4 regions of the Arthrobacter sp. UYP6 genome follow, and region 4 is predicted to be linked to each of the others. Evidence: riboswitches for the same ligand, from Rfam matches in the RefSeq annotation. Region 4 holds a riboswitch; each other region holds the start of a gene.
The links. A riboswitch is a leader RNA that binds a small molecule or an ion and turns the genes downstream of it on or off. The one in region 4 is predicted to bind S-adenosylmethionine.
Positions count from the first base shown of each region.

Region 1: it holds a riboswitch for S-adenosylmethionine, as region 4 does, so the genes downstream of both, ABIB35_RS03405 (flavin reductase family protein) here and ABIB35_RS11125 (methionine ABC transporter ATP-binding protein) in region 4, are expected to answer to the same signal.
Region 2: it holds a riboswitch for S-adenosylmethionine, as region 4 does, so the genes downstream of both, ABIB35_RS08620 (methylenetetrahydrofolate reductase) here and ABIB35_RS11125 (methionine ABC transporter ATP-binding protein) in region 4, are expected to answer to the same signal.
Region 3: it holds a riboswitch for S-adenosylmethionine, as region 4 does, so the genes downstream of both, ABIB35_RS15605 (bifunctional o-acetylhomoserine/o-acetylserine sulfhydrylase) here and ABIB35_RS11125 (methionine ABC transporter ATP-binding protein) in region 4, are expected to answer to the same signal.

Region 1 covers NZ_JBEPPM010000003.1:73,644-80,907, reverse strand. Annotated here, with positions in the region: gene ABIB35_RS03425 (replication-associated recombination protein A) at 1-602, opposite strand, end outside; gene ABIB35_RS03420 (Vms1/Ankzf1 family peptidyl-tRNA hydrolase) at 698-1,255, shown strand; gene ABIB35_RS03415 (nitronate monooxygenase) at 1,266-2,330, opposite strand; gene ABIB35_RS03410 (PhzF family phenazine biosynthesis protein) at 2,338-3,174, opposite strand; SAM riboswitch class IV at 3,280-3,400, shown strand; gene ABIB35_RS03405 (flavin reductase family protein) at 3,457-3,963, shown strand; gene ABIB35_RS03400 (SRPBCC family protein) at 3,976-4,446, shown strand; gene ABIB35_RS03395 (M66 family metalloprotease) at 4,573-7,264, opposite strand, start outside.
Region 2 covers NZ_JBEPPM010000008.1:84,819-92,082, reverse strand. Annotated here, with positions in the region: gene ABIB35_RS08640 (sugar ABC transporter ATP-binding protein) at 1-1,382, shown strand, start outside; gene ABIB35_RS08635 (ABC transporter permease subunit) at 1,384-2,373, shown strand; gene araB (ribulokinase) at 2,477-4,171, shown strand; gene ABIB35_RS08625 (L-ribulose-5-phosphate 4-epimerase) at 4,168-4,896, shown strand; SAM riboswitch class I at 5,268-5,375, shown strand; gene ABIB35_RS08620 (methylenetetrahydrofolate reductase) at 5,480-6,406, shown strand; gene metE (5-methyltetrahydropteroyltriglutamate--homocysteine S-methyltransferase) at 6,465-7,264, shown strand, end outside.
Region 3 covers NZ_JBEPPM010000020.1:34,064-41,327, forward strand. Annotated here, with positions in the region: gene metX (homoserine O-acetyltransferase MetX) at 1-245, opposite strand, end outside; gene ABIB35_RS15605 (bifunctional o-acetylhomoserine/o-acetylserine sulfhydrylase) at 284-1,600, opposite strand; SAM riboswitch class IV at 1,671-1,787, opposite strand; gene ABIB35_RS15610 (VOC family protein) at 2,058-2,708, shown strand; gene ABIB35_RS15615 (hypothetical protein) at 3,160-4,143, shown strand; gene ABIB35_RS18780 (glycoside hydrolase family 2 protein) at 4,190-5,545, opposite strand; gene ABIB35_RS15625 (sugar-binding domain-containing protein) at 5,555-6,103, opposite strand; gene ABIB35_RS15630 (CPBP family intramembrane glutamic endopeptidase) at 6,153-6,941, opposite strand; gene ABIB35_RS15635 (amidohydrolase family protein) at 7,089-7,264, opposite strand, start outside.
Region 4 covers NZ_JBEPPM010000011.1:107,236-114,499, forward strand. Annotated here, with positions in the region: gene ABIB35_RS11115 (alpha/beta fold hydrolase) at 1-513, shown strand, start outside; gene ABIB35_RS11120 (CoA-binding protein) at 573-992, shown strand; SAM riboswitch class I at 1,139-1,237, shown strand; gene ABIB35_RS11125 (methionine ABC transporter ATP-binding protein) at 1,342-2,175, shown strand; gene ABIB35_RS11130 (methionine ABC transporter permease) at 2,168-2,833, shown strand; gene ABIB35_RS11135 (MetQ/NlpA family ABC transporter substrate-binding protein) at 2,902-3,813, shown strand; gene ABIB35_RS11140 (NtaA/DmoA family FMN-dependent monooxygenase) at 3,828-5,309, shown strand; gene ABIB35_RS11145 (MetQ/NlpA family ABC transporter substrate-binding protein) at 5,318-6,187, shown strand; gene ABIB35_RS11150 (acyl-CoA dehydrogenase family protein) at 6,184-7,264, shown strand, end outside.

The sequences.
Region 1 (7,264 bases), on a different contig from region 4:
TCGGTGAGCGGCTTCAGCGTCAGCAGCAGGGACCGTGAGAGCAGCGGCGAGACCACTGAGAAGGAGGGATTTTCCGTGGTGGCGGCCACCAGTACCACCCAGCGGTTTTCCACGCCGGGCAGCAGCGCGTCCTGCTGGGCCTTGTTGAAGCGATGGATCTCATCCAGGAACAGCACCGTGGTAATGCGGTGCAGGTCGCGGTTGGTCAGCGCCTCTTCCATCACCCGGCGTACGTCCTTGACACCGGCGGTGATGGCGGAGAGCTCCACGAACTTCCGGCCGGAACCGCGGGCCACTACGTGGGCCAGCGTGGTTTTTCCGGTGCCGGGAGGGCCCCACAGCATGACCGATGACGGCCCGGCCGGTCCGCGGTCATCGGCGGACTCAGCCAGGGTGCGCAGCGGGGATCCGGGTCCGAGCAGGTGTTGCTGGCCCACGACCTCATCCAGCGACCGCGGCCGCATCCGCACCGCCAGCGGGCTGCGCGGGCGCTTCCTGCCGTCGTCGTCGCCACGGGTACCAAACCCGCCGCCGTCGTTGTCGTCGCGGGTGCCGGTGTCGTCGTCGTCGCTGTCACTGTCGCTGCTGAACAAATCACTCACTCCCCAAGGCTACTCGTGCCGTAGCGTTGAGAAGGCCCGGCGACTGCCGGCGCTCTGCCCAGCCGAATCAGCAGTCCCGCCAGGAGAATCGCACAATGCCCGTCACCCGCTCCACCTTTGTATCCGCCGACCGGCTGCCGGGCTGGCTGGAACGGTTCGCTGCCGGCAACGGCGACCTGACGCTGACTCCGGAGCACGGCGGTCTGCACCTCTTAGCGGCGAACGGCGCCGAAGCTGACCTGCTGGCGCCGTGGCCGGACGACGGCCGGCCGGGGCGCGGAGCCGACGACGTCGAGCGCCTGGTCTCGCTGGCCGCCCAGTCCCGTACGCTGGGCATCGTACTGCTGCGCCGCGGCGGTTTTGCCGTGGGGGTGGCCCGTGACGGCGTGCTGCTCGCCTCCAAGGCCGGCCGGTATGTCCAGTCCCGGACGGCCGAGCAGGCGGCACGGATTTTCGCCGAACATCCGCCCGAGTACCTGGTTTTTGGCGGCGACCGGCCCCTGCTCGAGCTGCTGGCCCGAGAACGGGTTTTCCACCCCTGGAGCGGCCTGGCCCGGCTGCGTTTCCTGGACGTTCAGGATCCCAAATCCGCGGCGCTGGCCAAGGCCGCGAGGAATGCGGCGTCGGTCTTCATCCGGATCTCGGTCCCTTAGGCGGGGGCCGTCACCGCCCGGAGAGCCTGCGAACAATGTCCGCTGCCGGCTGCTCCGCTGCCAACCGGTAGCACGTGCCGGCCCACAGGCTAACACCCTCCGGGTCCCCCGCCGCTGCTGCGGCGGCGCGCAGCGGAGCCGTGATCTGGTTGACGTACGGATAGGCGTCCGGCGCATCCGGATAGGCACGCATGAAAGCGTTGGTCAGCCCGCGCGCCGGACGGCCGGAGAAGGCCCGGGTCAGTGACGTTTCGGAGAACCGTCCGCCCTGCGCTGCTTCCAGCAGGGCAGCACGGTGCACCGGGCTGGTGCCCGCTTCTCTGCTGAGCAGCAGCAGGGTCCCCACCTGAACGGCGGCGGCACCGGCAGCCGCTGCTGCGGCGGCGTCCGCCGGTGCGGTGATGCCTCCGGCAGCGATCAGTGGCAGGTCGCAGGCCTGCCCGATCCCGCGGAGGAGCCGGTCCAGGGAAACCTCGCCGGGAACCTTGGCGCTGTCCAGCGTTCCGCGGTGACCTCCCGCCTCGGGGCCCTGGACACACAGCACCCGGGCGCCGGCGTCGGCCGCGGCCAGGGCTTCGGCACTGTCGGTGACAGTCACGATGACGCAGATGTCCCGCCCGGCGAGTTCCGCCAGCATCTCCGGGGCCGGCAGTCCGAAGGTGAAGGACACCACCGGCACCCGTTCCTGCAGGACCAGTTCCAGTTTGGCGGGCCAGCCGTCGTCGTCGTCGGGGTCAGGCAGTCCGGGTTCCGCTGCGGTTCCCGCTGCGGTTCCCGTTGCCAGAAGGTTCCGGAAGGCCAGTGCCGCAGCCAGCTTTTCGGCGGCGGTGGTGCCGGTTGTGGCGCGGTAGGTGTTGGCGTGGTCCGGAACAAAAAGGTTCACGCCAAACGGCGCTTTGGTGAGCCTTCGAGTCCGGGCGATTTCCGCTGCCACGGCGGCGGAGCTTTTGTAGCCGGCGGCCAGGAATCCCAGTCCGCCGGTGTTGCTGACCGCCGCGGCGAGTTCGGGCGTGGACGGCCCGCCTGCCATGGGTGCGCCGACCACGGGCACGGAAAGCGACTGCAGGCTGAACATGGTGCGCCTAGAGCGTGACGGTGCCGTCGATGGAGGTGACGGTGGACCCGCCCACCCAGATCTTGCCGTCGCGGGTGAACACGCGGACCCGACCGGACCGCTGCACCGCGGTTCCCTGGGTGACCACATAGCGCTCCGGTGCCAGGGAGGCGCCGATCAGCCATTGGGCGAGGCCGGCATTGAGGCTGCCGGTCACCGGATCCTCGGTGATGCCCAGGCCGGGAACAAAGGCCCGGACCTCAAAGTCTGTTTCGGCATTCTGCGGCTGGGCGCCCATGACGCCCACGCGCAGGTTGCCCATGATGGTGGGATCCGGTTTCAGCGCCAGCACCGCAGCGGCGTCCGGCAGCAGGAGCCCGAGCCAGCCGGGTCCGTTGTCGATCCAGTTGGAGGCGAGGATCTGCGTGCGGTCCAGGTTCAGCGCCCGCAGCGCCTGGTCCAGGACCTCCTCCTCCAAGGGGCCCGAGCGCAGCAGCGGCGGCGCGGCAAAGGCGGCAATGCCCGCGTTGGCGTGCAGCGTGACGAGGCCGATCCCGCATTCCTGCACGACGACGTCGGGATAGCGGCGCTTGTTGCCGGCCTCCAGCCACGCGTGGCAGGTACCCAATGTCGGGTGCCCGGCGAACGGTATTTCTCCGCCGGGGGTGAAGATCCGCACCCGGTAGTCGGCGCCGTCACTGGTGGGAGGCAGCACGAACGTGGTTTCGGACAAATTTGTCCACCGCGCGAAGGACGCCATATCGGAATCCGAAAGTCCCTCGGCTTCCAGCACCACTGCGAGGGGATTCCCCAAATACGGCTCGCTGCCAAAAACGTCCACCTGTTTAAACCACCGCTGCTTCATGCCCAAACTCTATCCCTTAGCTATGGGGAGTTTTATGAAGCTGAGTTTTACGAAGTAAGGCAGGGGTTTGCAGGCCTGGACCCATGCCGCCTACCTTGGAAGAAGAATCAAGAGTTCCAGCCACGGGCCCTGGCCGGCTGGACGGCAACCCTCTCGCCGTAGCGGGGTGCTCCAGGTGACGATTCGGCCGCCCGGAGAAATTTCCCGGCCGCGGCAAGTACCGCGTTTGTGCCGACCCTGTTTTTGTCATCGGCCCGGCGCTTAAGGCAGAGGAAACTCAGCATGGCTCTTGTTACCGATCTTCAGCCCGCGGCCCTGCGCCGCGCCTATTCGCGTTTCCCCTCCGGTATTGCGGCGTTGTGCGCTGTGGTGGACGGGCAGCCGCAGGGAATTGTTGCCTCATCCTTTACCGTGGGCGTTTCCATGGACCCTCCCCTGGTGATGTTCGCCGTGCAAAACACCTCCCGCACCTGGCCGGTGCTGCGGCCGGCGGCCCGGATCGGAGTGTCGATCCTGGGCTCCGAACACGAAGGGATCTGCAAACAGATTGCGTCCAAGTCCGGGGACCGTTTTGCGGGCCTGAACCTGCACACCGACGAATCGGGTTCTCTTTTCCTGGACCGGGCAGCCCTGTGGCTCGAGTGCTCAGTGGAGAACGAGGTGCCCGCCGGGGACCACAGCGTTGTGCTGCTCCGCGTCCACGGTCATGCCTCGCATGACGATGCCCACGAGCCGCTGGTGTTCCACGGTTCGGCGTTCCGACACCTCAGCGTCGCGGAGTTTGCCTGACATACTCGGCTCATGACCGTCACCTTCGAATGCACCACGCGGACCGACATGCCCCGGGGGCAGTTGTTCGACCTTGCCAGGAGCATCGATGCTCATCAGGACTCCATGGCCGCTTCCCGTGAGAAAGCTGTCCGCGGAGTAACCTCGGGGCTTATTTGCCTGGGCGAAGAGGTTACGTGGCGTGCCTGGCACTTCGGCCTGCCGCTGCGGATGACCAGCCGGATCACGCAGATGCAGGCACCGGAACATTTCACCGATGAGCAGGTGCGGGGCCCCTTCCGGTTTTTCCGCCATGTCCATGAGTTTCATTCCGATGCCGCCGGGACCACAATGGTGGACCGCATTGAATTCACGGCCCCGCTCGGCGTCCTCGGCCGGGTCGCCGAGAAGCTCGTGCTGTCCCGCTATCTGCAGCGGCTCATCCAAACGCGCAACCGGCACCTCGTCGGTGCCTCTCTCTCCGGCGCGTATTCCGACGAATAGCTCCCGGCTCAGATCTCCTCCGCCAATCCCCCCATCCCTCACCCCTCACCCCCGCCCCCCGAAATGGCAGAAGGTGCACGTCCCAGCGCTGGGACGTGCACCTTCTGTCATTTCGGGGTAGGGACGTTAGGCGTCCAGACCGAGGCTGAACAGCGTGGCGAGGCTGGCCGCGTTCAGCGCCGCCATACCCGGGTTCGCCGAGGACGGAAGCCCCGTCCAGACCTGATTGGCACCCGAGTTTTTCGGATACATGCCCGCGATTCCCCGGTCACGGTAGAAGTCGAGGTAGCTCGACGTCGCGCTCTTGATGTGGCCGTCGGCCTCGCGGAGCCAAACCTGCGAACCATCAGCCGGCGAGCAGGCTGCAGCCCTTACCGGAGTGCCGGGAACCAGGCACAGATCGGGGCGTTTTTCGCTGTGAATCGCACCGCGTACGTCCATGAACCAGCGCTGGTCCGCGGTGTCGGCACACACCGTCTTGGTGGTGGGGACGGTGACCTCGAGGTTGCCGCCCAGCACCAGGCAGTGGCCGTTATACACCTGCGTCCGGCCTCCGCCGGGAAGCACCCGGGTGGGGCTCTCCACAAATCCGGCCGCGGCCAGCAGCGTCCGAAGCTCCGCCGCGGGCACCGGATCCTTTGCCGTGAGCTTGTCCTTGTTGGCCGCGATGAAGGAATCAATGGAGTAGGCGGTGAAATCCAGACTGAAGAGCATGGCGAGGCTGCCCGGCTTCAGCAGGGCCATACCGGGGTTCGAGGCGATCGAGAGGCCGGTCCAGATCTGGTTTGCTCCTGTCCCCCGCCCGTACATGCCCGCGATGCCCTGGGCGCGGTGGTAGTCGAGGTAGCTCCATGTCGCACTCTTGATGTGCCCGTCGGCCTCGGGCAGCCACACCTGTGAGCCGGCGGTCATAGAGCACGTGGCGACAGTCACCGGGGTGCCGGGGACGAGACACAGGTCGGGGCGTGCCTCGCTGTGAAGTGCGCCGCGCGCATCTCTGAACCAGCGTTGGGAGGGGGTGTCGGCACACAACGTCTTGTCACCGGGAACGGTGACACCCAGGTCGTCGCCTAGGACGAGGCAATGGCCGCCGTCGACCAGCAGCCGGCCACCGCGGGGCAGGATCTGCGTAGGTCCTTCAACCAGGCCCAGCGAGGTCATGAGCGTTGCGAGCTCGGCCGTGGCAACCGCATCCTTGGCCGTGAGCTTGTCCTGGTTGAGCTGAATGAATTCGTCAACCGAGGCGGAGGCCGCGGTTGCCGCCTGCACCTTGTCGGCGGTTTCCCGGGCTGCCGTGCTGAGCCCGCTGAGGTTGTCCTTCCAGCTCTCCAGGAGCACCGTGCCGGCCGTGTCCAGGACCGGCACGGCATCGTCCGCGACTGCCTGCAGCTTGGCTTCGAGTTCGGGCAGTTCGACGGCTCGCAGCGCCTCGTAGCCGGCCTCCTGGCCGATTTCGACGGCGGGGCGGAGGGGTTCGAGATCGGCGGCGATGGTTATCGAGTTGCCGAGTTTCGTCGTCGTGCCGTCCGTGCGGCAGAAGATCGACGCGCCAGTCGGTTTGTCCGCATCGGCGAGGTTGACGTTGAACTGCTTGACGCCATCGGAAGCGGCCAGCGCAGTCGCCTCGACACTGCCGTCCTGGAAGGTGATGTCCATCCAGCAGCGGCGGGCCGCGTCCGTCGCCGTAGTGTTCTCCTGCGGCAGGTCAAAAACGTTGCCGTAGTTGCTGCGGAAGGCGGGATAGAGCACTGTCTGTTCCGGAACCGCCGGGTTGTAGCCTCCGAGGAGGGTGAAAACAGGAACACCGACCTGTGCGGGCCTGGGCGCCGAGAAGGCGGGGTTTTTGGCTTTCGCGTCGACATACGCGCCGGCAGCGGCATCCCAGTCACGGTAACCGCTGGGATACGCAGTGTCGGGCACCAGGGTGCGGAGGGACCGCTGGGTGATCTCAGTGCTGAACCCGGTGAGATGGGTGTAGCGCGACAGGCTGCTGGAGTTGCTGCCGCCCGACATCGCGTCGCGGTGGTAGTTGTAGAGACCCTTGTAGTTCTGGGTGAAGTTGCCGGCGCTCAGATTGAAGCCCGCTGCGGTGAAGGCGGTGTTCGACGAGAGGTTGGACCGCATCCGGTCACGGTAGGCAATGTAGCCCCATCCGCTCTCGCTGTGGTGACTCGCATTGATAACCCGGGCGTCGCCCTGCTTTGACGTGTCCACCCCGGGGTAATGCCCCAGACCATAGGAGTGGCCGAGTTCGTGGCTGAGCTCGTTGCCGACCGAGTCGTACAGGGTGGCCATGCCGTTTCCGCCGCTGAGGCCGTGGGAGTGCACGCCGTTGGCATAGCTGCCGGCCGAGTGGTGGATGATTCGCTGGTTGAAGGTTCCCGGTTGCCGCTGATCCATCGGCCCGCTGGTGGTGCCGAAGTTGGCGAGGTTGATGCCGGTGCTTACCTGCGCCTTGCCAACATTTTCCCGCAGGTCGCCCGAGTAGACGTCGCCGTTGACGGCGCTCTTGTCCTCGTAGATCACTCCGGACGACACAATCACTTTGTCGAGGCGCACCGGCTCGTAGATCGCCATCGTGAGCTTGGAGACCGGGATGGTCTGGAAGTAGTCAGCACCGGATTTCTCCGGCTGGTTGAACATGTAGTGGCCCTCGGACTTCGGGGCGTCGGTGAGCATGCCCAGTTGGACGGAGTTGATGATCAGCTCCGCGGGCGCCGCGAATTCGATATTCCCGGCGGCGAGCACTCCACTGCCCGCGTCAGCCGAAAAGGTCAGCTCCAGGCCCGGCTGCATCCAGTTCCATGGCAGTTCGGAG
Region 2 (7,264 bases), on a different contig from region 4:
AGATCCTCTCCGGCGTCTACACGCCGGACAGCGGAACCATTGAACTCAACGGCGAGCCAATCTCCATCTCCAACCCGCGTGATGCCCTGGCCAAGGGGATCGCCATCATCCACCAGGAGCTGAACACCGTTCCGGACATGACCGTGGCGGAAAACCTGTCACTGGGCAGCGAACCCAACCGCGGCGGCATCCTCAACCGCAGGGAGCTGCGCCGCTCGGCGAAGGAAAAACTGGACCGAATCGGCGCCGACGTACCGGTGGACCTGCCCATCGGCCGCCTCTCCGTGGGCATGCAGCAGATGGTGGAAATTGCCCGCGCCGTGGCGGAAAACGCCAAGATCCTGGTTCTGGACGAACCCACGGCCTCCCTCTCACAGGCCGAGGCGGACCGGCTCTTTAAACTGGTGGAGGACATGCGCGGCCGCGGCATGGCCTTGGCTTACATCAGCCACCGCATGGAAGAGGTCTGGAAACTCTCGGACCGCATCACCGTGCTGCGCGACGGCCGCTGGGTCTCCACCACCAGCCGCAGCGAAGCCACCCCCGCGGACATCGTGAACCGGATGGTGGGCCGCGATGTGGACAACCTCTATGTCCACCAGGACCGTCAGCCCGGCAACACCGTCCTCTCCGTCCGCGGACTGACCAACGGCAAGGGCATCGGGCCCGTGGACCTGGACATCCGTGCCGGCGAAGTGGTGGGCCTGGTGGGCCTGGTCGGTGCCGGCCGCACCGAACTGGCCCGGATGATCTTCGGCGCCGATCCCAAGACCGGCGGCACCATCTCCCTGGACGGCACCAAGGTGCAGATCAGCAGCCCCGGCGATGCCATTGCCCAGCGGATGGGTCTGCTGCCCGAGAGCCGCAAGGAACAGGCCCTGTTCCTGGACATGTCCATCCGCGACAACGCCGCCATGAGCACCTTTGGGCGCTTCAGCTCCGCCGGAGTCATCAAGCGGCGCAGCATCCGCGACGCCGTCAAGGGCGAGGTGGCATCCCTGCGCGTGCGCAGCACCTCCATCGACCAGCTGGTGGGCGGCCTCTCCGGCGGCAACCAGCAGAAGGTGGTGCTCTCCCGCTGGCTGATGCTCGAACCCAAGGTGCTCATCCTCGATGAGCCCACCCGCGGCGTCGACATCGGCGCCAAGCAGGAGATCTACCGCATCATCAACGACCTGGTGTCCCGGGGCGTGGCGGTGCTGGTGATTTCCTCCGATCTGCCTGAAGCCCTGGGGATCAGTGACCGCGTTTTTGCTGTCCGCGACGGTCAGCTGGTGAAGGAATTCAGCCGTGCAGAAGCAACCGAACACTCCGTCATGATGTACGCCACCGGCGTTGCCACCGAAGGATCCGCCGAATCCCAGCTCCTGGGGGAAAAGTAATATGTCCACACTTACAAAAAACCCGTCCTCCTCCGCACCCACCGCCAAGAAGGGCCCGGACCTGCCCTGGCTCTGGGACCGCTACGGCATCCTGGCCGTGCTGGTCATCCTTGTGGTGATGATGAGCGTGTTCGCGCCGAACTTCCTCAGCGTCGACAACGGCCTGAACGTGGCCCGCGCGGTCTCCATCAACGCCATCCTGGCGGCCGGCATGACCCTGGTGATCCTTACCGGCGGCATTGACCTCTCCGTAGGCTCCGTGGTGGCCCTGACCGGTGTCAGCTCCATCCTCCTTTGGACGGCCGGCGCGCCCGCCATTGTGGCGGTCCTTGGCGGCATCCTGGTGGGCGCCGCAACCGGCCTGATCAACGGCAGCCTGATTGCTTACCTTGGCTTGCCGGCGTTCATCATCACGCTCGGCGCCCTGACCTACATCCGCGGGTTCTCCTACTCGCTGACCGATGCACAGCCGCTGATCGCCAGCGACCTCGGCTTCCGCGCTCTGGGCAACGGCGGCATCGCCGGCATTCCAACACCGGTGATCCTGATGCTCGCGGTCTACGCCATCCTCTGGTTTGTGCTCGAACGCACCACCTTTGGCCGGCACATTTACGCCATCGGCGGCAATCCCGAAGCCGCACGCCTGGCCGGCATCAAGGTCAAGTGGACCCTGGTCCGCGTCTACCTGATCATGGGCGCGTGCGCCGGCCTGGCCGGCGTTATCTTCGCCGCCCGCGTGGAAAGCGGCCAGCCCAAGGCCGGCGAAGGCTATGAGCTGGACGCCATTGCCGCCGTCGTCCTCGGCGGCACCGCGCTGGCCGGCGGCCGCGGCCGGATTGTTGGCACCCTCATCGGTGCGCTGATCATCGGTGTACTCAGTAACGGCCTGGTGCTGATGAACGTGCCGTTCTTCTACCAGCTGGTGGTCAAGGGCGTGGTGATTGTCCTCGCCGTGGGCATCGACGGGCTGAAGAACTTCAAGCGCGCCTAACCTGCTGTTCCTGCACCTGCGGGCCTGTCCCCTGTTCCGGCAGGGGGCGGGCCCGAGTGCTATTTCTGCTTCTTTTCCGCTTCCTTCACCTCCGGGACAATCCATGAATCTTGCAGACAGTTACGTCATCGGTGTCGATTACGGCACTCTCTCCGGCCGGGCCGTGGTGGTCCGGGTGTCCGACGGCGCCGAGCTCGCCGACGCCGCCTTCGACTATCCGCACGCCGTGCTCACCGATTCGCTGCCCGACGGCGGCCCCCTCCTGCCGCCGGAGTGGGCGCTGCAGGTGCCGCGCGACTACGTGCAGGTGCTGCAGAACGCGGTCCCCGAGGCCGTGCGCCGGGCCGGTATCGATCCGGCGCAGGTAGTGGGACTGGCCACCGACTTCACCGCTTGCACCATGGTGCCGGTGACGGCCGACGGCGTACCGCTGTGTGAGCAGCCCGGGTTCGAGGACCGCCCGCACGCGTACGTCAAGCTCTGGCGCCACCATGCGGCGCAGGGCCAGGCTGACCGCATCAACCAGCTCGCCGCCGCCCGGGGCGAGACGTGGCTGCCGCGCTACGGCGGGCTGATCTCCTCCGAATGGGAATTCGCCAAGGGCCTGCAGCTGCTCGAAGAGGATCCGGAAGTCTACGCCGCCATGGACCACTGGGTGGAGGCCGCTGACTGGATAGTCTGGCAGCTCACCGGTTCCTACGTGCGCAACGCCTGCACGGCCGGATACAAGGGCATCTACCAGGGCGGGGCCTATCCGTCGCAGGAATTTCTGGCTGGCCTGAATCCGGACTTTGCCGGTTTCGTGGCGGAAAAACTGGAGCACCGGATTGGGCAGCTGTCCGAGCGGGCCGGCTCGCTCTCCGCGGAGGCAGCGGCGTGGACCGGGCTGCCCGCCGGCATCGCCGTCGCCGTCGGCAACGTGGACGCCCACGTCACCGCCCCGGCAGCCAAGGCCGTGGAACCGGGCCAGATGGTGGCCATCATGGGCACCTCCACCTGCCACGTGATGAGCGCCGAAGGCCCGGCCGATGTGCCGGGCATGTGCGGCGCGGTGGACGGCGGCATTGTGGAGGGACTCTGGGGCTACGAAGCCGGCCAGAGCGGCGTCGGGGACATCTTCGGCTGGTTTGTGCGCACCTGTGTGCCGCCGTCGTACGTCGCCGCGGCCGCCGGCCGCGGCATTGGCGTGCATGAATATCTCACCGAGCTGGCCGCGCGGCAGGCCATCGGCGAGCACGGGCTGCTGGCCCTGGACTGGCACAGCGGCAACCGTTCCGTACTGGTGGACCATGAGCTGTCCGGCGTGTTTGTGGGGCAGACGCTGGCCACCAAGCCGGAGGACATGTACCGGGCACTGCTGGAAGCCACCGCTTTTGGCACCCGTGTGATTGTGGAGGCCTTTAGGGACAGCGGCGTTCCGGTCCGCGAGCTCACCGTCGCCGGCGGTCTGCTGAAGAACCGGCTCCTGATGCAGATCTACTGCGATGTGCTGAACATGCCCATTTCCGTCATCGGCTCAGGCCAAGGTCCGGCGCTGGGCTCGGCCATCCACGCCGCGGTGGCCGCCGGCGCCTATCCGGACATCCGCACCGCGGCGGAGGCCATGGGCAACGTGGTCCGTGATGCGTACCTGCCGGACCCGGAGCGCGCCCGCGCCTACCAGCAGCTCTTTGAGGAATACCGTACCCTGCACGATTACTTTGGCCGCGGCGGCAACAACGTGATGCACCGGCTGAAGGCCATGCGCCGCTCCGCCGTTGCCGGCCGCACCATTTCCCCGATTGGAGTTTCGTCATGACACAGCACGTTTCCACTCCCGGTGCCGCGCCCGGGTCAGCGTCCGCGGCCTGCATTCCCGCACACCTGCGGGACGACGTCGACCGGCTCAAGGCGGAGGTGGCGGCCCTGCACGGGGAGCTGACCGCCAACGAGCTGGTGGCATGGACGGCCGGCAACGTCTCCGCCCGAGTGCCCGGCGCGGACCTGATGGTGATCAAGCCCTCCGGCGTCGCCTACGCGGACCTGACCGCGGAGAACATGGTGGTGACCGACCTGTTCGGGACGCTGGTGGAAGGCTCATTCGCGCCGTCGTCGGACACCGCCGCCCATGCCTATGTGTACCGGCACATGGACCACATCGGCGGCGTGGTGCACACCCATTCCACCTATGCCAGCGCGTGGGCTGCCCGCGGGGAAGCCATTCCCTGCGTCCTGACCATGATGGCGGACGAATTCGGCGGCGACATTCCGGTTGGTCCGTTTGCGCTGATCGGCGACGATTCGATTGGGCAGGGCATTGTGCAGACCCTGTCCGACTCCCGCTCCCCCGCCGTGCTGATGCAGAACCACGGCCCGTTCACGGTGGGCCGCGATGCGCGTGCTGCGGTCAAGGCTGCCGTGCTATGCGAGGAAGTGGCCCGTACGGTGCATATCTCCCGGCAGCTCGGGGCACCGCTGCAGATCGGGCAGGAGCAGATCGATTCCCTGTATAACCGCTACCAAAACGTGTACGGGCAGCACTAGAGCTATTCGTCCGGCGTCATACCGGCCTAATTGAGGACCGAATAATGGCGGGCCTGTTGACCAGCTACTCCCCCTCTTGGTCCTGGTTCAAAGCAGTCGAATGGCGAGCTCCCTCATCTGCTCGTGGGGAAGCTCGATGGTTGTCACCCCGGCCAAAGATATGACGCGATTTCATCATTATCGAAGGAAAGTGCGCACACCCACTTGGTCACCTGGGCATTCGGTGGCGGCGCCGCCGCCACATGGCGTCCATGACGCTATATGACTCGTGTTTCACTTCATGACGCGGCAACGAGTGATATGAAGCAACACTTTGACGCAACCGGTACGGGCATTGCACCCAACTGCCGCCGCGTCTAGATTGGTCCCACCACCCATCCAGAGCGGCTGAGAGATCTGGCTCGTTGACGCCGCAGCAACCATCGTTTCCCTCCACAGGAGGCTGAAATGAACGGTGCTACCGCCAGGACCGATGGAGACTTGCCTGTGACACCCGTCAGCGCAATAACCTGCCCCCTGCGCGGCCAGCTGGATTGTTCAGCAGCGCTGGTGGCACTCCCTCGGCACCCACCGAGGAGCCACAATGACCCCAGCAGCGCATACCGCCGTCCCGCCGGCGCTGTCCTACGAGCTGTATCCGCCCACAAACGCCCGGACCGAAAAGGCCGTGCTGCAGGTGATCGACGAGCTGGCCGGCACACATCCGGACTACGTTTCGGTGACGTACAGCGGCACCCCGGAACGGCGCCAGGCGTCCGTCCGCCTGCTTGAGCATCTGGTGCACGCCACCCGGCTGCGGCCGCTGGGACATCTGACCTGTGTGGGTGAAACCCGGGAGAGCCTGTACCGGCTGGTGAACCTGCTGGTGGGCCTGGGCGTCCGCGGCGTGCTGGCCATGCGCGGTGATCTGCCCGCAGACCCCGGCGCGTTTCGGGGCGAGCTGCCGTTCGCCCGGTACCTGGTGGAACTGATCAGGGAGATCGAGGACCAGCATTCAGCAGCTCTGGCCGGCGGCCGGATGGCCGTGGGAGTGGCTGCCTATCCCAACCGGCATCCGGAATCGCCGTCCTTCCAGCATGACATTGAGGTGCTCGTCTCCAAGGAGCGCTCCGGCGCCAACTTCGCGATCAGCCAGGTGTATTTCAACCCCGCCGATTACGTGCAGCTGGTGACCGCCGCGCGGGCAGCGGGAGTCACCATCCCGATCATTCCCGGGATCATCCCCATGTCCAGCCAGAACCGGCTGCAGCGGTTAGCCCTGATGACCGGTGTCCATCCGGACCCCGCCCTGCTGCACCGGCTGGAAATCGCAGGCTCCGACGCCGAACGCCGCCGGATCGGAGTCGACGCCGCCGTGGCGCTGGCCCGGGCCGCGTTCGACGCCGGAGCGCCGGGCCTGCACCTGTACACGTTCAACGAAGCGCGCGCCTGCGTGGAAATCGTGGAAGCCCTCAACCTTCCGGCATCGCGTGCGCTGCCGCCCGTACCGCACCCCGCCATCTCCGCCTGAGGCCCTGCCCGCTCTCCCTTTAACCGACCCCGCTCAACCCCAAATACCAGGAGACATCATGACCAACCCCAGCACCTTCCCCGCCGCCACCATCCTCGGCTACCCGCGGATCGGCCCCCACCGTGAACTCAAGAAGGCCCTCGACGCCCACTGGAGCGGCGCGATCAGTGAACAGCAGCTCCTCGCGGACGCCCGGAAACTCCAGGACCGGACAGTCAGCCGCCTCGTGGAACTCGGCCTGAACGCCGCCGATTCCTCCATCCCCGCTGACTTTGCGCTCTACGACCAGGTCCTGGACACCACCGCGGCGCTAGGTGCCCTGCCGGCCCGGTTCGCGGACCTGGCCGACGCCGACGGCAGCGTGGGCACGGCCGCCTCCTTCATCCTCGCCCGCGGCCACGGTGAACGCCCGCCGCTGGAACTGACCAAATGGTTCGACACCAACTACCACTACCTGGTACCGGAAATCGGTCCGGAAACCCCCTTTACCGCTGTCGCGCATCAGCTCGCGGACACCATCCGCCGGCACCGGGAAAACGGTGCGGTGCTCCGCCCGGTCCTGGTGGGACCGGTGACGTACCTGCTGCTGGCCAAGGCCGAGGACCACGCGCCCGAGGGTTTTGATCCGCTGGACCGGATCGACGACGCCGTTGCCGCCTACGCCGGCATCCTCACGCAGCTGGGCGACGCCGGCGCCGACTGGGTGCAGCTGGACGAGCCGGGCCTGGTCACGGACAGGGGCGGCGCGCTGGCAGCCCCGGGCGGGTTGGTGGAACGGGTCTACCGGAAACTGGCCGACGCTCCGCGGGCCACCCCGGGCGGAGACGGAGAGAACGGCGGGAACCGCGGCAACGGCCG
Region 3 (7,264 bases), on a different contig from region 4:
CACCAGCCGTCCTCCCCGCTGCTGCCCCGGGCCACGTGGGTGCTGCCGGTGAGCGCATGGGCCACCAGCACGGCGTTGGTGGCATCCGCGTTCAGGCTTCCCCAGGTCTCGTAGGCAAGGGACACGGCCGGCAGATGCCCGCCGGTTTCCAGGTCGAGGCTGCCGATGCGGGCGTGCCGCAGCACCCCGTCCCGGACAGGAACGGAGTGCTGCGGCACGGTGCGGCCGGGAGTGGAGGCTGTCACTGCAGTCTTTGCGGTAGAAGGAAGTCTCACGCTGTGCCTTACGCTCCCTTGGCGGCCCGGAAACCGGCGTCGAGGTCCGCAATAATGTCGTCGATGTGCTCGATGCCCACGGAGAGCCGGACCAGCCCGGGGCTGACGCCGGCCGCCGCCTGCGCCTCCGCGCCCAGCTGGCTGTGCGTGGTCGACGCCGGATGAATGACCAGGGAACGCACGTCGCCCACATTCGCCACATGCGAGTGCAGGTCCAGGGCATCCACGAAGGCCTTGCCGGCGTCGACGCCGCCGGCGATCTCAAAGGAGACAATGGCGCCGGTTCCGCGCGGCCCGTACTTGCGCCCGCGCTCAAACCACGGGCTGGACTCCAGCCCCGCGTAGGCGACGGAGACGACGTCGTCGTGCCCTTCCAGCCAATTGGCCACCGCGACGGCGTTGCTCACGTGCCGTTCCACGCGCAGGCTCAGGGTTTCCAGACCCTGGGCAATCAGGAACGCATTGAACGGCGACACGGACGACCCGAGGTCGCGCAGCAGCTGCACGCGGGCTTTGAGGATGTAGGCCAGGTTGGCGCCCAGAATGCCGTCGGCGCCCAGGTCACGGGCATAAACGAGGCCGTTGTAGCTCTCATCGGGGGTATTGAAACCGGGGAATTTCTCCGGATCTGCGCCAAAGTCGAAGTTGCCCGAATCCACAATCACGCCGGCAATGGCAGTTCCGTGCCCGCCCAGATACTTGGTGGCCGAGTGCACCACAATGTCCGCGCCCCACTCGATCGGCCGGATCAGATACGGGGTGGAGAGCGTGTTGTCCACGATCAGGGGAATGCCGGCCTCGCGCGCCACCGTGCTGATGCCCTCGATGTCCAGCACGTCCTGGCGCGGGTTGGAGACCACTTCGCCGAAGAAGGCCTTGGTGTTGGGCTGCACCGCCGCCCGCCACTGCTCCAGATTGTCCGGATCCTGGACAAAGGTGGTGGTGATGCCGAACTTCTTCAGCGTGTGCTTGAACAGGTTGTAGGTGCCGCCGTAGAGACTTGGACTGGCCACAATGTGGTCTCCCGCCTCGGCCACGTTGAGGATGGCGAAGGTTTCAGCGGCCTGGCCGGAGGCGAGCAGCAGTGCGCCGATCCCGCCCTCGAGGGAGGCGATCCGGTTTTCCACCGCTTCCTGGGTGGGGTTGCCGATGCGTGTGTAGATCGGAGCCAGCTCGGCCAGTGCAAAACGGTTGGCCGCTGACTCGGCGCTGGGAAAGACGAAGGATGAAGTCTGATAGATGGGCAGCGCGCGGGCGCCGGTGACGGCGTCGGGCTCCTGTCCAGCGTGGATCTGCCGGGTTTCGAACGACCAGTTTCCTGACATTGTTTGCTCCCTGTAACTAGGGACCGCACCGAGACTTGTAGCCGGAAAAAGATAACCGGCAGCCATGTGTGGTCCGCGCTTGCCGTACGTCCGTTTGACGTACAGCCAGGTCTTCACCCGGGGCACCCCACCGCGGTTGGAGGGTTGCCGGCCAGCAAGCCGGGGCTATCTGCTGGCACTCATGACCTATCCCCCTATGAAAACGGATAAGCCCTGCGCCTGCAAGGTCTGTGACGGATCATTTCCCGGGATGTCGGGGGCTTCACCGAGGATCGGCAGCGCTGTTCTCCGCGACAGCCGGACGGCCTGATTCGGATTGCTCCTGCCGCGTGTACGGCAGATCCGGACCCCCGGCGACAGGCTTCCGGCAGATAAATCAGCAGGTCAAACGGAAGTTGTGGCCAGCTAAGGGTTGCCTTAGTCGAGAGGTGGGTCACAACGTGCCAAAATGGGCCGCATGCGCTTGGACCATGTATCTTATGCCTGTGAATCCGACGGTCTTTTGGCCACGACTGAGAGGATTGCTGCCGCTCTGGGAGCGGACTTCGTCAAGGGCGGTGTGCACCCGCGTTTCGGAACACGGAACATGATCCTGCCCCTGGCCAATCACCAGTACGTTGAGGTGGTGGAGGCCCTGAACCACCCGGCCTCGGACAAAGCGCCCTTTGGCCAGGCTGTGCGCCAGCGCTCGGAGTGCGGCGGCGGCTGGATGGGCTGGTGCGTGGCTGTGGATGACCTCTCCCCTTTCGAAGAACGCCTCGGACGGCTCTCCGTTCCGGGCAACCGCAAGTTCCCGGACGGCCAGGAACTGACCTGGCAGCAGATCGGCATCAACGGGCTGATCGCGGATCCGCAGGTGCCGTACATGCTGCGCTGGGATGACGGAACGGAGGCCCTGCACCCCTCCGCCGCTCTTCCGGGCATGCCCGGCAAGGTGAAGCTGAACTCCCTGACCATCGCCGGCTCCGCGGACCGCGTGGCCCAGTGGCTGGGCACCCCCGCCGAGGAACCGCTGGAAAACGTGGGCGTCACCTGGATTTCCCCCAAGGGCACCCCCGGCATCATGTCCGTCTCCTTCGACACCGCCAAGGGCCTCGTCGAGATCTAATCCTGCTGCCGGTTTGCCGCCGCGCGGGACGCGGATCCGCTACCACTTTGGGCATCCGCGCACCCTTTGGGCAGCGCAGGACCCGGATCCGCTACCGCTTTGGGCATCCGCGCACCCTTTGGGCAATCGCTGCCGGTCCGCACCGGCAGCAGAATCCCAAACCGGATGCCCCTGCCCAAAACAGTCGCGGTTCCCTCGGTTGCACCTCAGAGAAGCCAAATCCTGCCACTTTGGGCATCCGCGCACCCTTTGGGCAACGCAGCACCCGGATCCGCTACCACTTTGGGCGTCCGCGCACCCTTTGGGAAATCGCTGCCGGTCCGCACCGGCAGCAGAATCCCAAACCGGATGCCCCTGCCCAAAACAGTCGCGGATTCCTCGGAGGAGTTCTTATCCACAAGTCGGCCTTCGTTCCTCGGGGACGGTATGCCCAAGGGTGCACCCTTGGGTCATGGACCCCGAGTTTCTTTATGCATCCGACGCCGACCACGACGGCACCGGCAGACGGTCCCTGGCACGGAAATGCCGGAACGGTGAACTGGTACGGGTGCGGGCCGGGGTCTACATCCGAGCCGCCCAATGGCAGAAAATGCCGAAATGGGACCGGGACCGTGCCGCGATTTCCGCTGCCGTTGACCAGGGCCAAGGCCACGCACCTCGGATCCTGATCCAGCAGTCCGCCGCCGTCATCTGGGGTTTACCTGTCATCGGCAGAACCTCTGAAGTCCTGCTGCTGGCCCCGGGTTCGTCGCACGGGAGACGCCGCGGCAATCTCTGCTGGACTCCACGGACGCTGCTCGAGCCGACGACAACTCAGGACGGCCTTACCCTAACGTCCCGTGCACAAACTGTCCTCGATATGGCCGCCCGACTGCCCTTCGAACGTGCCGTTCCTGCCATGGACCACATGCTGCGCCCCGATGAAGCCCGCGGATTCCCTGCTCTGGAACGGGACGCCCTGATGGTCCTCAGCGGAAAACTCCCCGACGAGGCTAAACGCACCAGGGCCAGGAGGGTAATTTCCTTCGCCGATGGCCGGTCTGAATCCCCCGGCGAGTCATACTCCCGTGCAGTGCTGCATCTGCTCGGGTTTCCGCAGCCCGAACTCCAGCATGAATTCCGGTCTGCCGGCGGAGAGTTCCTAGGAAGAACGGACTTCTATTGGAAGGAGTACGCGCTGGTCGGTGAATTTGACGGGGCCGTGAAATACGGGGCTATCGGATCCAGTAATACTTCCGGCACTAGCCAGCAGATTGGAACGGCGGTCCGGGAAACCCTTATCCGCGAAAAGCGTCGAGAGGACGCTATCCGGGCCACGGGCGTCGGCTTTGTCCGCTGGTCATGGTCCGATATCACGAAGCCAAAGCATGACCCCGACGGCCTGGTCCGCATGCTGCTGCGGGCAGGCCTTCCCAGGAAACGCCGTCGTGCGTGAGCTTGGTTCAGGCCTTCCCGGGAAACGCCGGCGTGCGTGAGCTCCTTCAGGAACCGGACGCCCGGATTAACCGGGCATTGGTCTCCCGGACCGTATCAGCATCTATCTTCACCACGCGGCGGTCGTAGGTGAGCAGCCCGTTGACCTCGTCCTCCACATCGGTGAGCTGGGTATATACGGTCGCGGCCAGGCCCTGAGCCACCGCCGGCTCAATCTGGCGCCGGTGCAGTTTGATCCACGCCTGCCGCAGCGCTTCCGGCGTCTTGAACTTCCGGTAGCCGAACTCCTTCTCGTTGAAGGTATGGCCCGGCACGCGCAGGCTGTAGCCGCCGTATTCGGAGAGGACGACGGCGCGCCCGTCCCGCAGCCAGCCCTTCCGGAGCGCAAAGGGAACAAAATAGACGTGCACGCTCTTGAGGTCGCCCCCGCCCTGGTCGTGCCAGCCGCTGGCATGGTCGATGCTGCGGGTCGGATCCAGTGAGTGCAGCAGATCACTAACGGCATTGGCATCAAACTGGCCCCATCCTTCGTTGAAGGGAACCCATACGGCCAGGGAGGTACTGTTGCGCAGCAGGTTAACGGTGCCGTGCAGCTCCGTCAGGAAGTCCGTCCGGCCCTGTTCATCGGCGCGGCCAAAAGCGGCGTAATCGGTGTCATAACGGTGCGGTGCTCCCACCGCAGGGGCCGTGACAACGGCGTGCCGGTAGGTCCGACCGCCGCTGACCAGGTCCTGCCACACCAGCATGCCCAGCCGGTCACAGTGGTAGTACCAGCGCAACGGTTCCACTTTGATGTGCTTGCGCAGCATGGTGAAGCCCAGATCCTTGGCCGCCTGGATGTCGTAGGCCAGGGCCGCGTCCGACGGTGCCGTGTACAGCCCGTCCGGCCAGTACCCCTGGTCCAGCAGCCCGGCATGGAAGTATGGGCAACCGTTGAGCAGCAGCCGGGTATGGCCGGACGCGTCCGGTCCCGTGCCGAAGGTCCGCAGCCCGGTGTAGCTGCGCACGCTGTCGATCTCCCGGCCGCCGGAACGCAGCCGCACATCCACGTCATAGAGGAACGGATCCTCCGGTGTCCACAGGTGTGCATCCGGCACCGTAATCCGTGTTTCTTCCCCAGGAACGACGACGGCGTCAGCCACAGTGCGTCCGCCCGCGGACACGGTGATCACCGCGGTCAGGCCGGCACCGTCACGCGCGCCGTCATGCGCGCCGTCAGCACCTGCGGGGCCATCGTGGCCTCCGTCAGCGCCGTTCTGCCCGCCGTCGGCACCGCCAGTGCCGTTCGCACCACCGTTTTCGCCCCCGTCAACGCTGCCGTGCGTCCCGTCCAGCAGCACGGTCACCGTCACAGACTCCAGGTCCGGCACCAGGACCAGCTGCGAGATGCTCGTCCGCGGCACGGATTCCAGTCAGACGGTCTGCCAGATGCCCGACTGCGCGGTGTACCAAATGCCGCCGCGGTCCAGGACCTGCTTACCGCGGCTGTGATATTCGGTGTCGCTGACGTCACGGACCCGAACCACAATCTCCTGCTCGGCGCCGGGAACCAGCGCGTCGGTGACGTCAAGGGAGAACGGCAGGTAACCGCCGTCGTGCCCTCCCACCTGTGTGCCGTTGACGGTCACAGTGCAGCTCTGGTCTACCGCACCGAAGTGCAGCAGCACCCGATCATCCACAAATCCAGCCGGCAGCCGGACGGTCCGCCGGTACCAGAGCAGCTGCTGGGGCTGAAGCTGCCGGTGGACGCCGGACAACGCTGCCTCGGGCGAGAACGGGACCAGGATCTGCCCGTCCCAGTCGCCGTCGGCCGGAGCCTGGTCCCGGCGGGCTGAGGTGATGGCGTACTGCCAGGACCCGTTGAGGTTCAGGTAGCTGTTCCGGACAAGCTGCGGACGGGGATATTCCTGCAGCACGGACTCCGGGTCCAGATCGGCTCCCCAGGGGGTTGTCAGTGTCACGGGGCGGTGCTCTCCTCAGGTTGCGTTAGTGGTTTGGCGGGAACGGGAATCAAGTGCCAATACCAATGGCGGGGCCAAACAGTGCAAAGCCCACAAATCCGGCGATGTCCACCAGTGCGTGGGCGATCACCAGCGGCATGACCCGCCGGGTTTTGACGTAGGCGTAACCAAACAGCAGGCCCATCAGGAAGTTGCCGATTCCCGGGCCGATCCCCTGGTAGAGGTGGTAGCTGGCACGGATGAGCGCGGACGTGATGATGATCGCCGGGGTGCCCCAGCCCAGCTGGCGCAGCCGCAGGAACAGGTAGCCCACCACAATGACTTCCTCCAGCACCGCGTGCCGCAGCGCGGAGAGGATCAGCACCGGCAGCGTCCACCAGTAAGTGTCCAGCGCCGCCGGAACCAGTGCCGTGGTGATGCCCAGGGCACGGCCGGCCGCATACACGCCCAGGGTTCCGACGCCGATAATTGCCGCCAGTCCCACGCCCAGCCCAAAATCGCGCAGGGGTTTCTCGAAGGTGAAGCCGATCCGCCGGAACGCCGATTTGCCCGGTTCGGTGAGCAGGTACAGCACCAGCGCCACCGGCAGCAGGGAGAAGAGGATACCCAGCAGCTGATAGGTCAGGTCAAACCAGGGGTTTTCATCCAGCACCGGGTTCAGTGTGGTGGTCTGTCCACCCAGCGGGCCTTCGGCGACCTTTTCCAGCAACTGGACGACGGCGTATACCCCCGAGCGTCCGAGCGAGAGTCCCAGCACAATCAGGATTTCGAAGACCAGCATCTTCCGGGCCCGCGGGTCCAGGGAACCGGCCGGGGCGGGAAGGGGGGCAGCACGCATGGTTCCCATTGTGCCGGATGCGGGAACGCTGCGGCGGCAGGGACGCCGTCCACCACCGACCCACCCCGCAATTGACCTCAGCCGCGCACGGGCCAGCCCGGGACAGATCAGCGCACGTCAGCCGCGCACGGGCCAGCCCGGGACAGATCAGCGCCGCACGGGAACTCCGGCCCGCCAGACCGCACCGGTCAGCGGCATGCCCGGACGGTAGGCCAGGTGCGCGGCGGAGGGTGCGTTGAGCAGCTGCAGGTCCGCACGGTGCCCGACGGCGAGCGAGCCCACCGCCCGCTGCCCGTCCCGGTCCGCGCCGGTGTGCCTGCGCA
Region 4 (7,264 bases):
CTGACCTCGGACCGGAAGAGCTCAGCCACCCGGGCGCTGGCTGATGTCCTGGCGGGAAACCACACCGTCTATACCTATGACCGCCGCGGGCTGGGGGAAAGCGGGCTCGGCGAGGAATACACCGCCGAATCCGACGTCGATGATCTGCTGGCCGTGGTGCAGGTGGCCGGCGGCACCGCTGACCTGTACGGCTTCGCGTCGGGGGCCTTCCTGGCGCTGCGGGCCGCCGAGGAATCTGCCGTCATCACGCGCGTCGTTGCACTGGAACCGGCACTGGCCCTGGATGAGGGCGAAGACGAGATGCTGGTGCTGCAGACGGAACTGGAAGGACTCGGCGGCGTCCGGGTCCCCGTGCTGGTCCTGGCCGGAAGCGCCAGCGGCGACGAAACCCTAGACCTTGCCCGCCGGGCCGCCGAAGCCCTGGATGAGGGAGAATTCCAGCTGGTGGAGGGCAGCGCGGCCAGTGGCCCCGACGCGGCCCTGGTGGACGCCATTGAATCTTTCCTGAGCTGAGCCGCCCGTGCGGGCGTAAGCTGGAGCCCGATTCGAAGGACTCCACCGAAGGACGGCAGATGCCACACATCAATGACCCCGCAGTCATCGAAGCGCTCCTGAAGAACCGCGGCTCCCGCTGGGCGGTGGTGGGCCTGTCCAACAATCCGCTGCGCACCGCCGTCGGCGTCTCCCGCTATATCCAGGACCACCTGGGCATGGAGATCATCCCGGTCAGCCTCAAGGGCGACGACGTGCACGGCAACAAGGGCTACCGGAGACTCGATGAGATTCCCGGCTCCATCGATGTTGTTGACTGCTTTGTGAATTCCTCCCGGGTGGGCGACATTGTTGACCAGGCCATTGCCGTGGGTGCCAAGGCAGTCTGGCTGCAGCTGGGCGTCATTGACGAGGCGGCAGCGCAGCGCGCGGCCAACGCCGGCCTGGACGTGGTCATGGACACCTGCCCCGTAATTGAGGCACCCCGCTTCGGGCTTTAATAAGCAGCGCCGCCACGGCTTCCTGCTGCCCCCGGATGACGTCACAAACGCCTATGTGACGCCATGCAGGTCACATTCCGCAATCATGAGCCGTATGAGGTCACGCCCGTTGCGCATTCGGGGCGCCGCAGCCAGCATGGAAACCGTAACCATCCAGAGCGGCTGAGAGACCTGGCTCCGTGACGCCGCAGCAACCCTTCCGCGATCCTGCGGAGCAAGGGTGCTACCGCCAGGACCGATGGAGAAGCATCCGCTTTCATCCGGTCCCTTGGAGCATGCCCCGGCGTGCGCTTCTGCGGACCGGCCGGCGGTGCGCACCTCTTCTCGGGCCTTGACCCAGGAGGAACACATGATCCGGATTGAGAATGTATCAACCGTGTTTGACACCGGCGGGCAGCAGCTGACGGCAGTGGACAACGTTTCGCTCGACATCAGGCGTGGAAGCATTCAGGGGATCATCGGGTTCTCCGGTGCCGGCAAATCCACCCTGCTGCGCAACATCAACCTGCTGGAGCGGCCCACGTCCGGCCGTGTCCTGGTGGACGGCGTGGATCTGGTGGAGCTCGGCACATCGGAACTGCGCGAGCGGCGGCATGGAATCGGCATGATCTTCCAGCATTTCAACCTGCTCAACAATCTCACCGCGGCACAAAACGTGGCGCTGTCCCTGAAGTTCGCCGGGCTCGGGAATGCCGCCGAACGCCGGCGCCGGGCGTTGGAGGCGCTGGAAATCGTTGACCTGGCGGAGAAGGCGGGCACGTATCCCGCGAAGCTCTCCGGCGGTCAGAAGCAGCGGGTCGCCATTGCCCGGGCCCTGGCCACCCGGCCCAAGGTGCTGCTCTGCGACGAGCCCACCTCCGCCGTCGACCCCCGGACCACGGCGTCGGTGCTGCAATATCTGGCGGACGTCAACGCCCGCTTCGGCATCACCATTGTGGTGGTCACCCATGAAATGAACGTCATCAAGGCCATCGCTGAGAACGTCGCGGTGATGGAGGAGGGGCGGGTGGTGGAACAGTTCGACCTTGCCGAGCTCAAACGCCCGGACTTTACCCCGTCCACCCTGATTGGCCGCTACCTGGTGTCGGATGAAATCCGGCTGGACCGGACCGCAGCCGCGGCTACCCACGCTTCCGCCGCAACCCCGGCGGTCAACAGCCGAGAAGGAGCCCTCTATGTTTGAACGCATCCTTGAGGTCTGGCCGGAGCTGCTGGCCGCGCTGGGGGAAACCGGCACCATGCTGGTGATTGCCATTCCGCTGGCCGTGCTGCTGGGTACCCCGCTGGGAGTGCTGCTGTACGCCGTCGGCCCCCACGGGCTGTCGCCCAAACCCAAGCTGCACCGGATCCTGGACACCCTGGTGAACCTGGTGCGCTCCTTTCCGTTCCTGATCCTGCTGATCGCCATCATTCCCTTCACCCGCCTGCTGGTGGGAACCACCATCGGCACGGCCGCGGTGATTGTGCCGCTGACCATCAACGCGGTTCCCTACTTTGCCCGCTTCGTGGAGCAGAACATCACCGCGCTGGGCGGCGGCGTGGTGGAGGCAGCCCGCTCCATGGGCGCCACCCGCCTGCAGATTGTCCGCGATGTGCTGCTCGTCGAGGCCCGCCCGGCCCTGATCAGCTCGGTGACCATCATGACCGTCAGCTTCATTTCCTACTCGGCCATGGCCGGGCTGGTGGGCGGCGGCGGCATTGGGGACTTCGCCATCCGCTACGGCTATTACCGCTATGAAACGGGTCTGATGGTCACGGCAATTGTGCTGATGATCCTCCTGGTCCAGGCCGTGCAGCTGAGCGGCTCCTGGATTTCCCGGCGCGCGGACAAACGCACCTGACCCACCGCTGACCCGTTCCCGACCGGCGCCGGTTGCCTTGCCGGGCCTTCACCTTCAAAGAGGACATTTTGCGCTCCACCACACCCAAAAACAGTTCAGGCGCACCCAGCCGCCGCACCCTACTCGCCTATCTCGCCGCCGCCGGGGCTGCCGCACCGGTCCTGGCCGGCTGCGGGTTCCAGACCGCCGCCGACGCCGGGGCAGGGAACCGCACCATCCGCCTCATTTCCTCGCAGGTCAAGGTTTATGAGGAGCCGGTGGTCATTGCCGGCAAGCTCCTCGCCCAGAAGGGCTGGAAGCTGGAACCGACCTTCGTCAACGACATCAACCAGCCCAACATAGCGGTGGCCAACGGGGAAGCGGAGGCCAACTGCTTCCAGCACATGGCCTATCTGGCGCAGTTCAACCGCGATAAGAACCTGGACCTGGTGCCCCTGTTCTACATCCGCAATTCCCCGGCGGTGCTGTACTCCCAGCGGCACACCTCACTTGCCGACCTGCCCGACGGCGCGACCATCAGCATCCCCGTGGACCCGGCCAACAACGGCCGTGCCCTGTTCATGCTCCGCGCCCACGGCCTGCTGGAACTGTCCGACGGCGCCAAGGTGGTTACCGCCTCGCAGCAGGACATCACCGCGAACCCGCGGAACCTGAAGTTCGTGGAGGTGGATCAGCTCTCGCTCAGCCAGACGCTGGCGGATGTGGACGCCGGCTTCATGTTCCAGTCCACCGCCATCGACGCGGGCATTCACGAACAGGCAGCCGTGGTGGCCCAGGAGCAGGAGGAAGACGAAATTCCCTACCGCTCGGTCTTTGCCGGCACCCGGGACTTTGCCGCCGGCGCGGGAGCCCGGGAACTGCGTGCCGCCATCCAAAGCCCTGAAGTCCGGGAGTTCTTCGCGGGATACCAGGACGGTTTCTTCCAGCTTCCGTGGGACGAAGACCCCCAGCCCGCCTTCGAAGCACTCAGCCAGGCCTGAGCCGAAAGGACACCATGACCACCCCCAGTTCCCGCTATCCGCAGGGCCGTCCGCGGCTGCTGCTCAACGCGTTCCTGATGAACACCACCAGCCACATCCGCGGCGGCCAATGGCGCCACCCGGAGGCCGAACAGCACCGGTTCAACGAGCTCTCGCTGTGGACCGGGCTGGCCCGGCAGCTGGAGGACGCCAAGTTCGATGCCCTCTTCTTCGCCGACGTGGTGGGCCTCTACGGAGACCACGACGGCGGCTGGGAATCGCATGTACGCCGCGGTCTGCAGGTGCCGGCCAATGACCCGGTGCTGCTGCTCGCGGCCCTCGCCGGGGCAACCAGCGAGATTGGCCTGGCGGCGACGTCGTCGGTGGTCCAATCCCACCCCTTCCAGTTTGCGCGGCAGATGTCCACGCTGGATCACCTCAGCAATGGCCGCGCCGGATGGAACATCGTGACGTCTGTCCTGGACAACGCGCACCGCAACTTCGGCTCCGACGGCCTGGCTGCCCACGGCTCGCGCTATGACTGGGCGGACGAATACGCCCAGGCGGTCTTCAAACTCTGGGAGGGCTCCTGGGATGAGGGCGCCCTGATCCAGGACAAAGCGGCCGGCGTGCACGCCGACCCGGCGAAGGTGCACAAGATCCACCACCGCGGCCAGCGCTATTCCATCGACGGCCCGCACCTGACCGCACCGTCCCCGCAGCGCACCCCGTTCCTGTTCCAGGCCGGCAGCTCCGGACGCGGCCAGCAGTTCGCCGCCGCCAACGCCGAGGCCACGTTCATCTTTGCCCCCGGTCCGGCGCACGCCGCAAAAGTGGCGGCCGGTGTGCGCAGGCACGCCGCCGACGCCGGACGCCTGCCCGGTGACATCAAGGTCTTTACCGGGCTCTCCTTTGTGGTGGGCGGGACGGAGACCGAAGCGCAACGGAAAAAAGCGGAGCTGGATGAGTATCTGGACCTGGACGCGGTGGTGGCGCACATTGGCGGCGGGCTGGGCGTGGACTTTGGCGGACTGCCGCTGGAGACCCCCGTGGGCACCATCGAGACCGAGGGCGGCCGCGGCGTGCTGGAGGCGATCATTGCCTCCACGCCCGGCCGGAACCCCACCCTGGCAGACGTTGCCCGGTACCGCACCGAGGCGCAGCAGATCACCGGCACCCCGGAACAGATCGCCGATGAGCTGGAGCGCTGGCAGGACGCCGGGGTGGACGGCATCAACATCATCAACGCCGTGCTGCCCGGCTCCTATACGGACTTCATCGACGGGGTGCTCCCCGAACTGCGCCGCCGCGGTCTGGCCCAAACCGGCTATGCGCCGGGCACCTTCCGGGAAAAGGTCTTCGGACGCAGCCCGGATTATCCCGGCCCGCTGCTGAACAGCCGCCATCCGGCCGCCCGCTTCCGCGGCGCGTACGGTGCCTCCACCGCCGCGGTTCCCACCGCCGCGGTGCCCTCCGCCGTCGTTCCCTCCGCCGCCGTCGCGGCCCGAAAGGACTGAAGAACACCATGCAGCGAAGAAATTTCCTCCGCCTGGCCCTTGCCGGGGCGGGAACCGCCGCCCTGGCGGCCGCCACCGGCTGCGGAACCGGATCGGCGGCCGCCGATGACCGGCGGATCCGCATCATCGTCACGGAATCCGCGCCCTATCAGGAGCCCACCAAAATCGCCGCCCGGCTCCTGGAAGAGCGGGGCTGGACGCTGGACGCCACCTATGTCACCGACATCATCCAACCCAATCTGGCCGTGTCCAACGGTGAATTTGATGCCAACTATTTCCAGCACGGCGCATATCTGCAGCAGTTCATTGCGGATAAGAACCTGCAACTGGACCCGCTGTTCTACGTCTACGGATCACCGGGCGGCATCTGGTCCGAGCGCTGGAACTCCCTGCAGGAACTGCCCGACGGCGCCCGGATCGCGTTGCCGGTGGATCCGGCGAACAACGGCCGCGCGTTGGTCCTGCTGCGCGATGCCGGGCTGCTGGAGCTGAAGGAGGGCGTGGGTGTCATCAAGGTGTCGCAGGAAGCGATCACCGCCAATCCCCGGAACTTCGAATTTGTGGAAGTGGACCAGCAGTCCCTGTCCAAGACCCTGCCCGATGTAGACGCCGGTTTCCTCTTTGTGCGCCTCGCCGCCGAGATTGGCCTGACCGTGGAGGGTGCGCTGGCCTTTGAAGCGGAAGCGGACCAGCTTCCGTTCCGTTGTGTGGTTGCCGGCACCGCCGATTTCGCTGCCACCGAAAAAGCCCGGGTGCTGCAGGAGGCGTACCAATCAGGGGAGGTCCGGCAGTGGTTTGCCGACTATATGGGCGGGGTGCTGCCAACGCCGTGGGACACCGACCCGCTCGATGAGCTCTCTCAATGGTGGCAGGCATGAGTGCCGGTGCAGGGGAGGCGCTGCCGGAGAATACCCCGGACACGCGGACCAGCCCGGAATCCCGCTACCAGAACCTCGCCGCTCGGTTCCGGCCGGTTTTTGCGCGCATCGCGGCGGGATCACTGGACCGTGAGCTCACCCGCACCCTGCCCTTTGAACCGGTGCAGTGGCTGAAGGATGCCGGTTTTGGCGCCGTGCGGCTGCCCGCCGGGGCCGGCGGCGACGGTGCCAGCCACGCGGAGTTCTTCCGGCTCCTGGTAGAGCTGGCTGAAGCCGATTCCAATGTGGCACACCTGCTGCGCTCCCACTTTGCCTTTGTGGAGACCATTGGCCGTGAAGATGCCGGGTTCCGAAAGCGCTGGTATGCGCGGGTGGCCGCCGGAGAAATCTTCGGCAATGCCGCCACCGAGCGCTCGGGCAACGCCCTGGGAACCACCAACACCAAGCTGCGCCCCGGGGTGGAGGGCTGGGTGCTGGACGGGGAAAAGTACTACACCACGGGCAGCATCTTTGCCGACTGGATCGCTGTCATGGCCACCACCGACGGCGTCCCCGGGCGCCAGTATGCCGTGGTTCCGGTTGACCGTGAGGGCGTGCGGATTGTGGATGACTGGGACGGCTTCGGCCAGCAGCACACCGGCACCGGCACCACGTACTTCCGGCAGGTGCACGTTCCCGCCCGGGATGTGATTCCGCGCGGTGCTGCCGACACCACACTGGAGGCGGCATTTTTCCAGTTGGTTCTGCTTGCAGTCCTTGCCGGCATCGGCAGGGCCGCGGTCCGTGACGCCGCCGCTCTGGTCCGCGGCCGCAAACGCACCTTCAACACCGGCAGCGGCAGCCTGTTCCGCGACGATCCGTTGATTCAGCAGCTGGTGGGCCGGCTGTCGGCCAAGGCGGCAACGGCGGAGGCCATGGTCCTGGCTGCGGCAGTGGAACTTGACGCCGCCGTCGACCCGGCGCTGGACCTGACCCCGGAGCAGGGATACCTGCGCACGGAGCTGGCGGTGGACCGGGCCCAAATAACCGTGCCGGAGCTGGTCCTGGATGTTGCCCAGGGCCTGTTCGACGTCACCG